2 regions of the Sporosarcina soli genome follow, and region 2 is predicted to be linked to the other one. Evidence: riboswitches for the same ligand, from Rfam matches in the RefSeq annotation. Region 2 holds a riboswitch; the other holds the start of a gene.
What was found. A riboswitch is a leader RNA that binds a small molecule or an ion and turns the genes downstream of it on or off. The one in region 2 is predicted to bind S-adenosylmethionine.

Region 1 (6,199 bases), on a different contig from region 2:
AAAACCACGAACAACTAGGAGGAACTATAGATGACAGAAAATAGATTAAAAAACTTCATTACCGGCCAATGGGTAGAAGCAAAAACAACCAATTATATTCCAGTTCCAAACCCTGCGACCGGAGAGATTTTAGCTGAAGTACCCATCTCCACAATCGAGGATGTCAATGATGCTACCAAAGTAGCAAAGGAAGCTTTTTCCACTTGGAGCCAAACTCCCGTTCCAAGACGCGCTAGAATCCTATTCAAATTTCAACAATTGCTCATTGAACAGAGTGAGGAACTTGCAAAGTTAATTACCATCGAAAATGGGAAAAACCTCACGGAAGCTCAAGGCGAAGTGCTAAGAGGAATTGAATGTGTAGAATTCGCTGCTGGCGCGCCTTCCCTTATGATGGGAAAACAATTACCCGATATTGCAACAAACATCGAATCCGGAATGTATCGATATCCTGTAGGTGTCATTGGTGGAATCACTCCTTTCAACTTTCCGATGATGGTACCTTGCTGGATGTTCCCTCTCGCAATAGCATGCGGAAATACATTTATCTTAAAACCATCGGAAAGAACACCCCTGCTTGCGAACCGTTTAGCAGAACTTTTTAAAGAGGCCGGACTTCCAGATGGGGTTTTCAACATTGTCCATGGTGCACATGATGTGGTGAACGGGATTCTCTCCCATGAAGATATACCTGCTATTTCGTTCGTAGGATCACAGCCTGTTGCAGAATATGTTTATAAAACAGGGGCTGGGTATGGGAAACGTGTTCAAGCATTGGCCGGTGCCAAAAATCACTCCATCGTCATGCCGGATGCAAACTTGGATGCTTCCGTCAAAGAAATTATTGGTGCAGCTTACGGCTCAGCAGGAGAGAGATGTATGGCATGTGCCGTTGTGATTGCGGTCGGTGAAGTTGCGGAACCACTGATTGAAAAACTTCAAGATGCCGCAGATTCAATTGCGATCGGAAATGGTTTGGATGAAGGGGTTTTCCTCGGTCCCGTTATTCGGCCAGAACATAAGGCACGAACAGCTGATTATATCGCAAGCGGACAAGAAGAAGGTGCGGTTCTCCTTCGGGATGGACGTCAAGACGAATGCATGACGGCTGACGGCTACTTTATAGGCCCTACGATCTTTGATCATGTCACAACAGATATGCGGATTTGGAAGGAAGAGATTTTTGCGCCTGTCCTTTCAATCGTTCGAGTGGAAACACTTGAAGAGGCCATCGAGTTGACCAATAAATCCGATTTCGGCAATGGAGCTTGCTTGTTTACGGCAAGCGGTCACAACGTCCGTTACTTCCGTGAACATATCCAAGTAGGTATGTTAGGGGTGAATTTAGGGGTACCTGCCCCGATGGCCTTCTTCCCATTCTCTGGATGGAAAAATTCATTTTACGGAGATTTACATGCAAACGGAACGGATGGAATAGAATTTTATACAAGAAGGAAAATGTTAACTGCGCGTTGGTAATTGTTTTTTAGATGAAAGTAAAACAGGAAGTCATCCTTTGATTGGGGTGACTTCCGTTTTTATGCATAAATCTGTTTCACCCGCTAGGAACGAGATATGAATGAGGGGGGCTCCCCCCTATTAGGTTTTTTCACAGAAAAAAAACCGGAAGATGCACATTTGCTCTTCCGGCTTCATATATTATTGTCCAGCTAGTTTTTTTAATGCTTCCGCTTTGTCCGTCTGTTCCCATGGCAAAACGACATCCGTGCGACCGAAATGTCCATAAGCTGCTGTTGCTTTGTAGATTGGACGACGTAAGTCGAGCATTTGGATGATGCCTGCTGGGCGAAGGTCGAACAGTTCACGAACGAGTTCCACAAGCTTGCTTTCCGCTACGATGCCTGTCCCAAAAGTATCAATTGAAATCGATACCGGTTGAGCAACGCCGATCGCGTAAGCAAGTTGGACTTCACAACGATCTGCAAGTCCTGCAGCGACGATGTTTTTGGCAACATAGCGTGCCGCGTATGAAGCGGAACGGTCCACTTTTGTTGGATCTTTCCCCGAGAATGCGCCGCCGCCATGGCGAGCATATCCACCGTAAGTGTCGACAATGATCTTACGACCTGTCAAACCGGCATCCCCTTGAGGTCCACCGATGACAAAGCGGCCTGTCGGGTTGATGAAGTATTTCGTGTTTTCATCGATCAACTCAGCCGGTACGACCGGGTTAATGACAACTTCCTTAATATCGCGTTGAATTTGTTCAAGTGTGATTTCCGGATGATGTTGTGTAGAGATGACAATTGTATCGATCCGTACCGGCACGTTGTTTTCATCATATTCCACAGTCACTTGCGTTTTTCCATCTGGACGCAAGTAGTTAATTGTTTCATCCTTCCGCACTTGTGCAAGGCGGCGAGAAAGTTTATGGGATAAGCTGATCGGTAATGGCATCAGTTCAGGTGTTTCATTGCAAGCATAACCGAACATTAGCCCTTGGTCACCCGCTCCGATCGCTTCAAGCTCATCATCAGTCATGGAGCCTTCACGCGACTCCAATGCCTCGTCAACCCCTGCAGCGATATCAGGTGATTGTTCATCGATTGCAGTCAGCACTGCAGATGTTTCCCAATCAAATCCGTATTTTGCACGTGTATAGCCGATTCCTTTCACAGTTTCACGAACCACTTTCGGGATATCGACATAAGTGGACGTCGTGATTTCCCCTGCAATCAGGACAAGTCCAGTTGTAATTGTCGTTTCGCACGCTACACGCGCATTGGGATCTTCTTCTAATATGGCATCCAAAATAGCGTCCGAAATCTGGTCACACATTTTGTCCGGATGCCCTTCTGTTACCGATTCTGATGTAAACAGTCGGCGGTTTGTCATTCCAGTTCCTCCTTATATCCTACGAGATTGATACGGTACTCATATGTCCCATGTAAAGCCCCCAAGATGAACGGACTTCAAGCCATTTCGAGCTCTATACACGAGGATTAAGGGCGATTTTATATCAATTACGCCTCGGCGTAATTGCGTCCAGATTTTGAATTGAGCAAAGCTCAATTAATTCCTTTCAAAATCTGTGACATCCGCCGGAGGCTTTATCTTCGTTCAGCGGGCGTTTGAATACCCGCTAGATAGTAAACAAAACAGCATCCATCTCACCCTCTATGGAGGTAGAAGTCTGCTGAATGAAGATAAAAAGCCTTTCGCTCACGTAAAAAGCACATGAGGAAAGGCAGGATTGTAAATGCACCTTTCACTCTTATCATACAGGATATTTATCTGTATCCAGATAAATATCTTGCTACAGGTTTGGCACCTTTGCGCTGACAAAAAAGTCATTGCAGGTTGCCGGGCTTCATAGGGCCTGACCCCTCCACCAGCTCGGGATAAGAGTATCCGTTCAACTATACATCCTACGGAAAATTGTCACTGATGTCAAATCTTTTTTCAATTTTCGCGTACAAAGTAATTGTTCTTTGAATTAGTATAGACTAATCCGTTAAATGTGTTATACTAATTCCATAATGTGATGTTACCCAAAGAAGATTGGGATTATACGTAAAGGAAGGTAATAAATTATGATATCTGCGAGAATTGGCGATGAGCTTCAAGAACTGCTGTCTGGTAAAAATGTGCATATGCAGCTTTCAGTACCACAGCTTGTGGAAAAGGCGACATCGCGCGGTGAAGCAAAACTAACTGCGGATGGAGCAATCACAGCTCAAACCGGTAAATATACAGGTCGTTCTCCTAAAGATAAGTATATCGTCGAGGAAGAGACCACGAAAGACAAAATTGATTGGGGTAAAGTGAACCGTCCCATCTCTGCCGACATTTTCGAGTCCTTATATACGAAAGTAATCCGCCACTTAAAAGAGAGAGATGAACTGTTCGTCTTCGATGGTTTCGCAGGTGCAGATCCCGCTTCACGTCTATCCATCCGGGTCGTCAATGAATTTGCATGGCATAATCTATTTGTCCATCAGTTATTCATCCGCCCGAACGAAGAAGAATTGAAAACGCATGTCCCGCAATTCACCATCGTTTCAGCTCCGTCCTTTAAAGCGGATCCTGCAATCGATGGAACGGATTCCGAGACATTCATCATCGTTTCCATGGAAAAGCGGATCGTCTTGATTGGTGGAACAGAGTATGCAGGTGAAATGAAGAAATCCATCTTCTCCATCATGAACTACTTGCTTCCTGAAAAAGACATTATGCCGATGCACTGCTCAGCAAACGTCGGTGAAGATGGTGACGTCGCTTTGTTCTTCGGTCTATCAGGAACTGGGAAAACGACGCTTTCCGCAGATGCGAACCGCAAACTGATCGGGGACGATGAGCATGGCTGGTCTGATAATGGTGTTTTCAATATTGAAGGTGGCTGCTATGCAAAATGCATCAACCTCTCTCAAGAAAAAGAACCTGAAATCTTCGGTGCAATCCGATTCGGTTCCGTTTTGGAAAACGTCGTCATCGATCCAGAAACACGCATTCCTGATTACGACGATGGTACATTGACGGAAAATACGCGCGCTGCGTATCCGATCCAAGCGATCGACAACATCGTTGACCCATCTGTTGCTGGACATCCGAAAACGATCGTATTCTTGACAGCAGATGCATTCGGCGTCTTACCTCCAATTTCCAAGTTAACGAAAGAGCAAGCAATGTATCATTTCCTAAGCGGCTTCACGTCGAAACTAGCTGGAACTGAACGTGGCATCACATCACCGGAAGCTACATTCTCAACTTGCTTCGGTTCACCATTCTTACCGCTCCATGCAACAGTATACGCGGAAATGCTTGGCAAGAAAATCGATGAGCATAACGCGCAAGTCTTCCTTGTCAATACTGGCTGGACTGGCGGCGAGTACGGCGTCGGTAAACGTATGGATCTAAAATACACGCGCGCTATGGTACGTGCAGCACTTGCAGGACAACTAAATGATGTTGAAACAGAAGTGAATGCTGTATTCGGACTTCAAATGCCAACATCTATCGAAGGTGTTCCAACGGAAGTGCTGAATCCACGCAATGCATGGGCTGATGGTACGGCTTATGATCAAAAAGCGAAAGAATTGGCAGACCTGTTCCGTGAAAACTTCAAGAAATTTGGTACGGTTTCAGAAGATATCGTCCTTAAAGGCGGACCAATCGCTTAATCAACGTTCAATCGTGTAGCACATTTCAAATGTGCTACACGATTTTTAATTTTCAAACTCCTAATCTCCCTGCTTTCTCATCCAGTCACATAAGTCGCGGACGAGCTGTGCATTTTGGACCGGTGGGAAATAATGAGTGTATTGTGGAAAATACCATGTTTCATAATCCTTTTGCTGTTCTCGCAAGGCATTCTCCAGTAACACCGCCTGTTGAAATGAAACATTCGTATCGAGCATGCCATGAATGATTAAGACAGGTGCATCAATTTCATCGATCCGAAATAGCGCCGTCCGTTCCCGATAACCTTCCGGCATATTATTCGGCGTTCCGCCGATGACACGCTTCATCATGCGTCGCATATCTTTTCGTTCCTTATACGTAAATACGACATCCGAGACGCCTGCCCATGTGACGACAGAGGCGATGTCATCCCGTAAAATGGCGGTCCAAAGCGCCATGATACCCCCTCTTGAAAATGCGAATAAGTGGATTTTGTCCCGATTCGTCTTCGGATTCTGTTTAAGCACATCAATGGCATAGACCGCATCTTGCCGATCGGCCCCCGCGAATTCATCCCGGCCTTCGCCCCCGCGATTTCCTCGATAATACGGCGCAAAGACGACAAACCCTTGAGCGGCAAACTGCGCAATTCGTGCTGGACGCACCATGCCGATATGCTGCATCCCACCACGCAGGTATATGATTCCTTCATAGTTTCCTGTAGCAATCGGTTCCGCCATCATCCCTTTGACTTTATGCCCGTCCGACCAATAAGTAATTTCCTCCAAAACAACATGCGGATTTGGGGAAGGATACGGTCTGCGATGAACGATTACTCCATTAAGCGTCATTGTCCTCCACCCACTTTCTTAGCTGTTCCATTCCAGTTCCTTTCATATGAAAGCTTAACGTCTCGCAACGTTCCAGTTCTTCATCTGTCAGCCATAAAGCACCTTCCGTCTCATGCAATGTCGGCTGCTCCTCAACGTCCACCACTTTTGCGGTAAAGACCGCCTTACAAAATGTCAGTTCATTATGTACAACATATTGCGCAAAT
Region 2 (6,199 bases):
CTATCCTCACATTGTTAATAGCGAGTTTAACCATTACCTCTTATTTCATTTTCGTTCGTAAAAAAGAAGGTATGAGCGAATTGCAAAAAGGTATCTTATCATCATCCTCTAGAACCATTCGCTAATATGCTTAAATCAAAAGCTTCATCATTTCCTATGAAAGGAAAAATTAAAAAGGGACTCCTCATTAAAAATGATTAATGAGGAGTCCCTTTTTCAGCTTGTCAAGGCCACTGTTTCACGTTTGCCGATGATCTGTAGTAAATCTCCCACCATCGCGCTGGCTGTCGGATACATGCCAGCTCCCGGACCGATCAACGTCAACGCACCTAGATGTTCCGTATCTACGATGACTGCATTATCGACCCCATCTACTCCATAGAGCTGATGACCCGGCTCAATCAGTACTGGGCCGACGCTGCCGCGCAGTGTCCCGTCCGCCTCTATCGTAATATTTGCTACATGTCGATAACGAAGGTTCCCTTTCGACGCGTCCGCAATATCCGGAATCGTCAATTGATCGATTCCAACGATCGGTACGTCTTGCCAATCGGGCTGTTTGCCAAACGCAAGCGTGCTTAAAATCATCAATTTCCGGAAGGCGTCCATCCCACCAACATCATCTGTCGGGTCCGCTTCTGCAAACCCTCGTGCTTGTGCTTCGCGAAGTGCCGCCTCGAATGAAATACCTTCTTCCCGCATTTTTGTCAGGATGAAATTGGATGTTCCATTTAGGACGCCACGGATCCTTCTCACACGGTCTGCGGGCAATAAGCTGGAAATCGTTCGGATGATCGGAACGCCCCCCGCTGTCGTTGCTTCGTAACAGACTTTGACATCCCGGAATTGTGCATGTTTCAAAAGTGCCGGGCCATGCTTCGCAAACATGGCCTTATTTGCCGTAATGACATGACAACCTTTTTCAATCGCCTCCGAAAGATACGTATATGCCGGTTCTTCCCCGACAATCGCTTCAAAGACGACATCGATTTCCGGGTTTGACAAGATTTCCTGCACATCATCCGTTACCTTCGTTCCAGGGATTGTTAGACGCACTTTGCCCTTATTTCTGACAAGGATCGAATGGACGTCAATCGTATAGCCTGTTTCTTTCTGAATCGCTTCTTTCCGTTCTTGCAAAATCCTGTAAATACCTTCACCTACAGTGCCGAAGCCGAGTATAGCCACTTTAATTGTCGGCATTTCGCCACCTCCCTGGACTGCTCGATGAGGAGTCCCGTTTTTCAAATTTCCATTCCAAATCGTTATGCTTTGACCGGTACCGCCTTTTCAATTGCCTGCGCAAGGTCTGCAATGATATCTTCAGGTGCTTCAAGACCGATTGATAATCTGATGAGTTCTTCCGTTACACCGGATTTTTTCAAATCCTCTGCGCTCAATTGCTGATGCGTTGTGGATGCCGGATGGATGATCAATGATTTCGCATCACCGACATTTGCCACATGCGACCAGATTGTAATATTGTCAATCACTTTCCGACCTGCTTCACGTCCACCTTTAATGCCGAAGTTCACGATGGAACCATAGCCATTTTTCAAGTATTTCTTTGCATCTTGATGGGATGGATGATCCTCAAGACCGATATAATTCACCCATTCGACAGCTGGGTGATCTTTCAAGAATTGTGCAACTTTTAGTGCGTTCTCATTATGTTTTGGAACACGCAGGTGAAGTGTTTCAAGCCCTTGCAGGAAGTTGAACGCATTATCAGGGCTTAAGCACGGACCGAAGTCACGCAATAGTTGAACGCGCAGTTTCGTAGCGAACGCAGCAGCAGCCGTATCGATTCCGTAACGAAGGCCATTGTATGTCTCATCTGGCTCTGTAAAGCCTGGGAATTTCCCTCTCGTCCAGTCGAACTTCCCTGCATCGACAACAACTCCGCCGATTGAAGTTCCATGTCCGCCGATCCATTTCGTTGCTGAATGAATGACGACGTCCGCTCCATACTCAATCGGATTTGTGCCGTACGGTGTTGAGAATGTGCTGTCTACAAGCAATGGAATTTCGTTGTCATGTGCAACTTTTGCAACCGCCTCGATGTCCAATACGTGCAGGCTCGGGTTGCCGATTGTTTCCGCGAATAATGCTTTTGTTTTATCGGTAATCGCTGCTCGGAAGTTTTCCGGATCTGTCGCATCAACAAATTTTACATTAATGCCATAACGTGGAAGTGTAGCAGCGAACAAATTATATGTACCGCCATACAAATTTTCAGCAGCGATGATTTCATCCCCCGCTTCAGCAATGTTTAGAATGGAGAATGCAATCGCCGCCATCCCTGATGAAAGAGCGACTGCAGCAGTTCCACCTTCAAGAAGTGCAATACGTTCTTCAAAAGCACCGGTTGTCGGATTCGTAATACGTGTATAGATATTTCCAGCTACCTTCAGACCGAATACATTTTGTGCATGCTCCGTGTCAGGGAAAACGAAAGAAGTCGTACGATGAATCGGTAATGCGCGCGATCCTGTTACAGGATCTGGCTCTTGGCCGCCATGTAGTAGTAGTGTTTCGGGTTGAAGTTTTGTCATTGTAATTACCTCCTGAAGTTTTTTAATACCTATAATACATAGTTGTTTTAGGGGTTATGGATGTAAAAAATAACCCCCTTCGCCTAAGAAGAGGGTTATGCTTTCGCTTATTCCTCCCCTTATCTTTCAGAACGTTTAACGGTTCTGTAGGAAGTAGCACCTTTGCAAGTTGGTCGCTTGCCGGTTGCCGGGCATCGCAGGGCCTATTCCCTCCGCCGCTCTTGATAAGAGTTTAATTAATTTAATTTTCCATCTTGTGAAATAAGTATACGAGTAATTTCATAGAATTGTCAAGCAACTAATTTAAAATATTTTTAAATTTGATTTTATAGAATGATATACTGTTCGTATGGTTGATTGGGGGAAGTAAAATGGAAGTATGGATTATAGGAGTTCTCCTGATGGGATATGCAATCGGATGCCTGCACGGTTCCGTAATTGCCCAGAAAATATCCGGGGTAGACTTGAAAGTAACCGGGGTAAAAAATGCGGGAGCTTCCAATGCGACGATTGTCCTCGGGAAAAAAATGGGGGCATTGGTGGCGGCGATCGACATTGGAAAAGGGGCAGTCGCGATATTGCTTGTCCGCTATTTTGCCCACCAAGCGGGTTGGCCGGAAGATACGGTCACTTTGTTGTTATTCATTGTCGGTGCGGCAGTAGTGATTGGCCATAATTTCCCTTTCCATATGCATTTCAACGGAGGAAAGGGAACTGCCACCATCATCGGGGTGCTGCTCACACTCGATTGGCGGCTCGGTCTTGCGGGGTTCCTATTGTTCGTCATCGTCGCACTGACAACCGATTTTCTCGTTGTCGGTGTATTGATGCTGTATATTACACTCATTGCCAAAGCGCTGTGGACGGAAGGCTATTGGCCACTCATCATCGCGGCCTTACTGTTCGGCATGGCCATTTGGAAACATCTCGAGAATTTCAGCCGGATGAAAGCAGGCACTGAGAAACGGATTTCAGCAATTTTTAAAAAGAATGCCAAAAAAGACTGAGAAACTTCAAGTTGGAAGATCTCAGTCTTTCTTTTATCTTCATTCAGCAAATGGTTTTGGCCTGAATGCGGAGCATTCGTCTCACCTTATCAATTCGCAATCTTCATAAAGCCTTCACCAAAGACATCCCGGACATCATGAATGGCGATAAAGGCGCTCTGATCTGCGGCCTTCACGATTTTCTTTAACTTCACTACTTCACGGTTACTAATTACGATATAAAGGATGTCCTTTTCTTCTTTCGTATAATAACCATGACCAGAATAGACTGTCACGCCCCTGCCCATTACCTCATTGACTTGCTTGGCGATTTGATCTGCATTGTTTGAAATGATCGTTACAGCCTTTCTTGAGTTCAACCCTTCAATGATGAACTCCATGACTTTTGTACCGATATAGAGCATAATAATCGTCAGCATCAGTTTTTCGGCACCAATTATAAAATAAGAAGCGAAAACGACAATTAAATCGAAAAACAGCAAAGCATAACTGATATTCCAACCTAGATACTTATTTGCAATACTGGCAAGAATGGCAGAGCCAGCGGTTGTACCGCCTACACGAATGATAAGCCCGATTCCTACACCTATAAATACACCAGCAAAGATAGTATTTACTATGATTTCATCAGAAGAAATGCTCCACCCCGCTGTCAAATGTAAAAATAAAGAATTGAATAAAACGGCAATGATTGTATAAATCGTCGTACTTTTGCTCAAAAATTTATAGCCTACGATCAGTAAAAAACCATTGAGCACTAAATTCACCAGTCCTGGTGACCATTTATAGAGATAGTATGCGATGATGGTCAATCCGGTAACTCCGCCTTCTCCAAGTTCGTTCGGAATGACAAAAAGATTGACCGCCAATGCGAAAATAAAAGCACCAACTAGTATATAAAGAAAATCGACTGCTCTCTTTTTCATAATGCACCCTCTTTCTGCAATTTTATCGTCTGCATCAATTTTCTACCCATTTACCGACATTATTCACCATCACAAATACGATGTAGTCTTATATCATAGCACCCGACTAACAGATGTGAAAGAGCTAAAACCAATAAGGGTATATATGCTTCAAAGGCGTGGCCTCTGCAAAATCCGTCAAATTATGGTATACTATAAATAGACAACTTGTAATAGATCATTTTCGTTGAGTTGTTTTCCGTTTCCACTTCCCGCTTAGGACTTTGCCTAAGCCTTTTTTTGTATGCGGGGAGAAAAAACAATAGGGGGAATTCGAATGGCTTTTCCACGTAAGGATAAAGAGGTTTCAGATTTTGTCGCAGCGCGCACAATCGATGAACAGATTTCGTTCGTCCGCAATGATCACGAGGTAAATGGAACTATTTATAAAATACTGGAGAACTCCGTTATCGTAAAAATTTCATCGAGTGACGCCGAGCGCATTGGTGCCGCGTCAAATCTAACGGTCGTTTCACATAAGAATTATTCTGTTATTTGATGAATATAGAAAAGGCATCCGCAAAAAAAGCGTGATGCCTTTTTTTGTCCGATTTCACGGCCTTTTTATCACCGTCGACAAAGAAGGATCCTCTTTTAATAGATCGATAAATACTTCCAAAGCCTTTGTTTTGAAGGAAGTTCGTAACACAATCGAGAATTTCCGTTTAAAGGGGGTATCTTTTACCGCTATGGTTTTCAATAGCCCCATAGCAGATTCCTTCCGAATCGCTAAATGGGACAAGAACGTGAGACCAAGTCCGGATTCGACCGACTCCTTTACCAATTGCGTACTGCCGAATTCCATGACATCTTTAGGTTTAATCGACAAGCTATGAAAGATTTTTTCAGTTGCCGCCCTTGTTCCAGAACCCAATTCACGAATGATCCACGTCTCTTCTTCTAAATCGGATAGCTTCACCTCATCGATTTGCTGCGCCAAACGGTGTTGTGCTGATGCGACGACGTACATCGTGTCTTCTGCGAATGCCTCAATCGAAAGTTGGTTGTTTTGAAGTTCTCCCTCGATAATGCCTACATCCAATTGATGCCCTTCGACTAACTCAGCGATTTCCTTTGAATTACCAATAACGATACTCGGTTTGATTAGTGGAAATTGTTCATGCAATCGGGCGATGTAATGAGGCAGTACATATTCCCCAAACGTGTAGCTGGCTCCAATTGAAAGATGACCGGTTGCCCGGTTCGCCAAGTCATCCAATAAGCGTTGCATTTTCGTGTATAAACCTAATATTTCTTTCGCATGGGCATAAACGATTTCTCCCGCCTTATTTAAACGCACATATTTGTTGCTCCGATCAAGAAGCTGCTCTCCGTATGTTTGTTCCAATAATTTGATGTACTGACTTACCGCAGGTTGCGTCATATGTAATTCTTCCGCCGCCCGTGAAAAATTCCCTTTCTCCACAACAGTGACAAATACACGTAAATGTTGATCCATCCAGAAAAATCTCCAATCTATAAGTTATTACTTATTATTAGTATAATATATATTTATTTTACTTATCGTCAAACGGGGAATATGGTAATTATACAGTACATGATAAGAGGTGTTCACATGAAAATAGAAAGCTTCAAAAAGCGTCCATCCATTGGATCCGTCGATGCAACACCCTCAATAGAACCAACGAAACGGCAACCTCCACCCTTCCCT

Region 1: it holds a riboswitch for S-adenosylmethionine, as region 2 does, so the genes downstream of both, metK (methionine adenosyltransferase) here and ACFPRA_RS11515 (O-acetylhomoserine aminocarboxypropyltransferase/cysteine synthase family protein) in region 2, are expected to answer to the same signal.

What each region holds. Positions count from the first base shown of each region.
Region 1 is NZ_JBHSNO010000006.1:249,454-255,652, forward strand. It holds gene ACFPRA_RS13420 (iron-containing alcohol dehydrogenase) at 1-1, shown strand, start outside; gene ACFPRA_RS13425 (CoA-acylating methylmalonate-semialdehyde dehydrogenase) at 31-1,479, shown strand; gene metK (methionine adenosyltransferase) at 1,660-2,856, opposite strand; SAM riboswitch class I at 3,233-3,369, opposite strand; gene pckA (phosphoenolpyruvate carboxykinase (ATP)) at 3,555-5,141, shown strand; gene ACFPRA_RS13440 (alpha/beta hydrolase family protein) at 5,202-5,993, opposite strand; gene ACFPRA_RS13445 (NUDIX hydrolase) at 5,983-6,199, opposite strand, start outside.
Region 2 is NZ_JBHSNO010000005.1:1,571,464-1,577,662, forward strand. It holds gene ACFPRA_RS11505 (amino acid permease) at 1-125, shown strand, start outside; gene ACFPRA_RS11510 (homoserine dehydrogenase) at 217-1,203, opposite strand; gene ACFPRA_RS11515 (O-acetylhomoserine aminocarboxypropyltransferase/cysteine synthase family protein) at 1,266-2,555, opposite strand; SAM riboswitch class I at 2,672-2,786, opposite strand; gene ACFPRA_RS11520 (glycerol-3-phosphate acyltransferase) at 2,927-3,562, shown strand; gene ACFPRA_RS11525 (YitT family protein) at 3,652-4,488, opposite strand; gene ACFPRA_RS11530 (DUF2187 family protein) at 4,805-5,026, shown strand; gene ACFPRA_RS11535 (LysR family transcriptional regulator) at 5,081-5,986, opposite strand; gene ACFPRA_RS11540 (YeiH family protein) at 6,104-6,199, shown strand, end outside.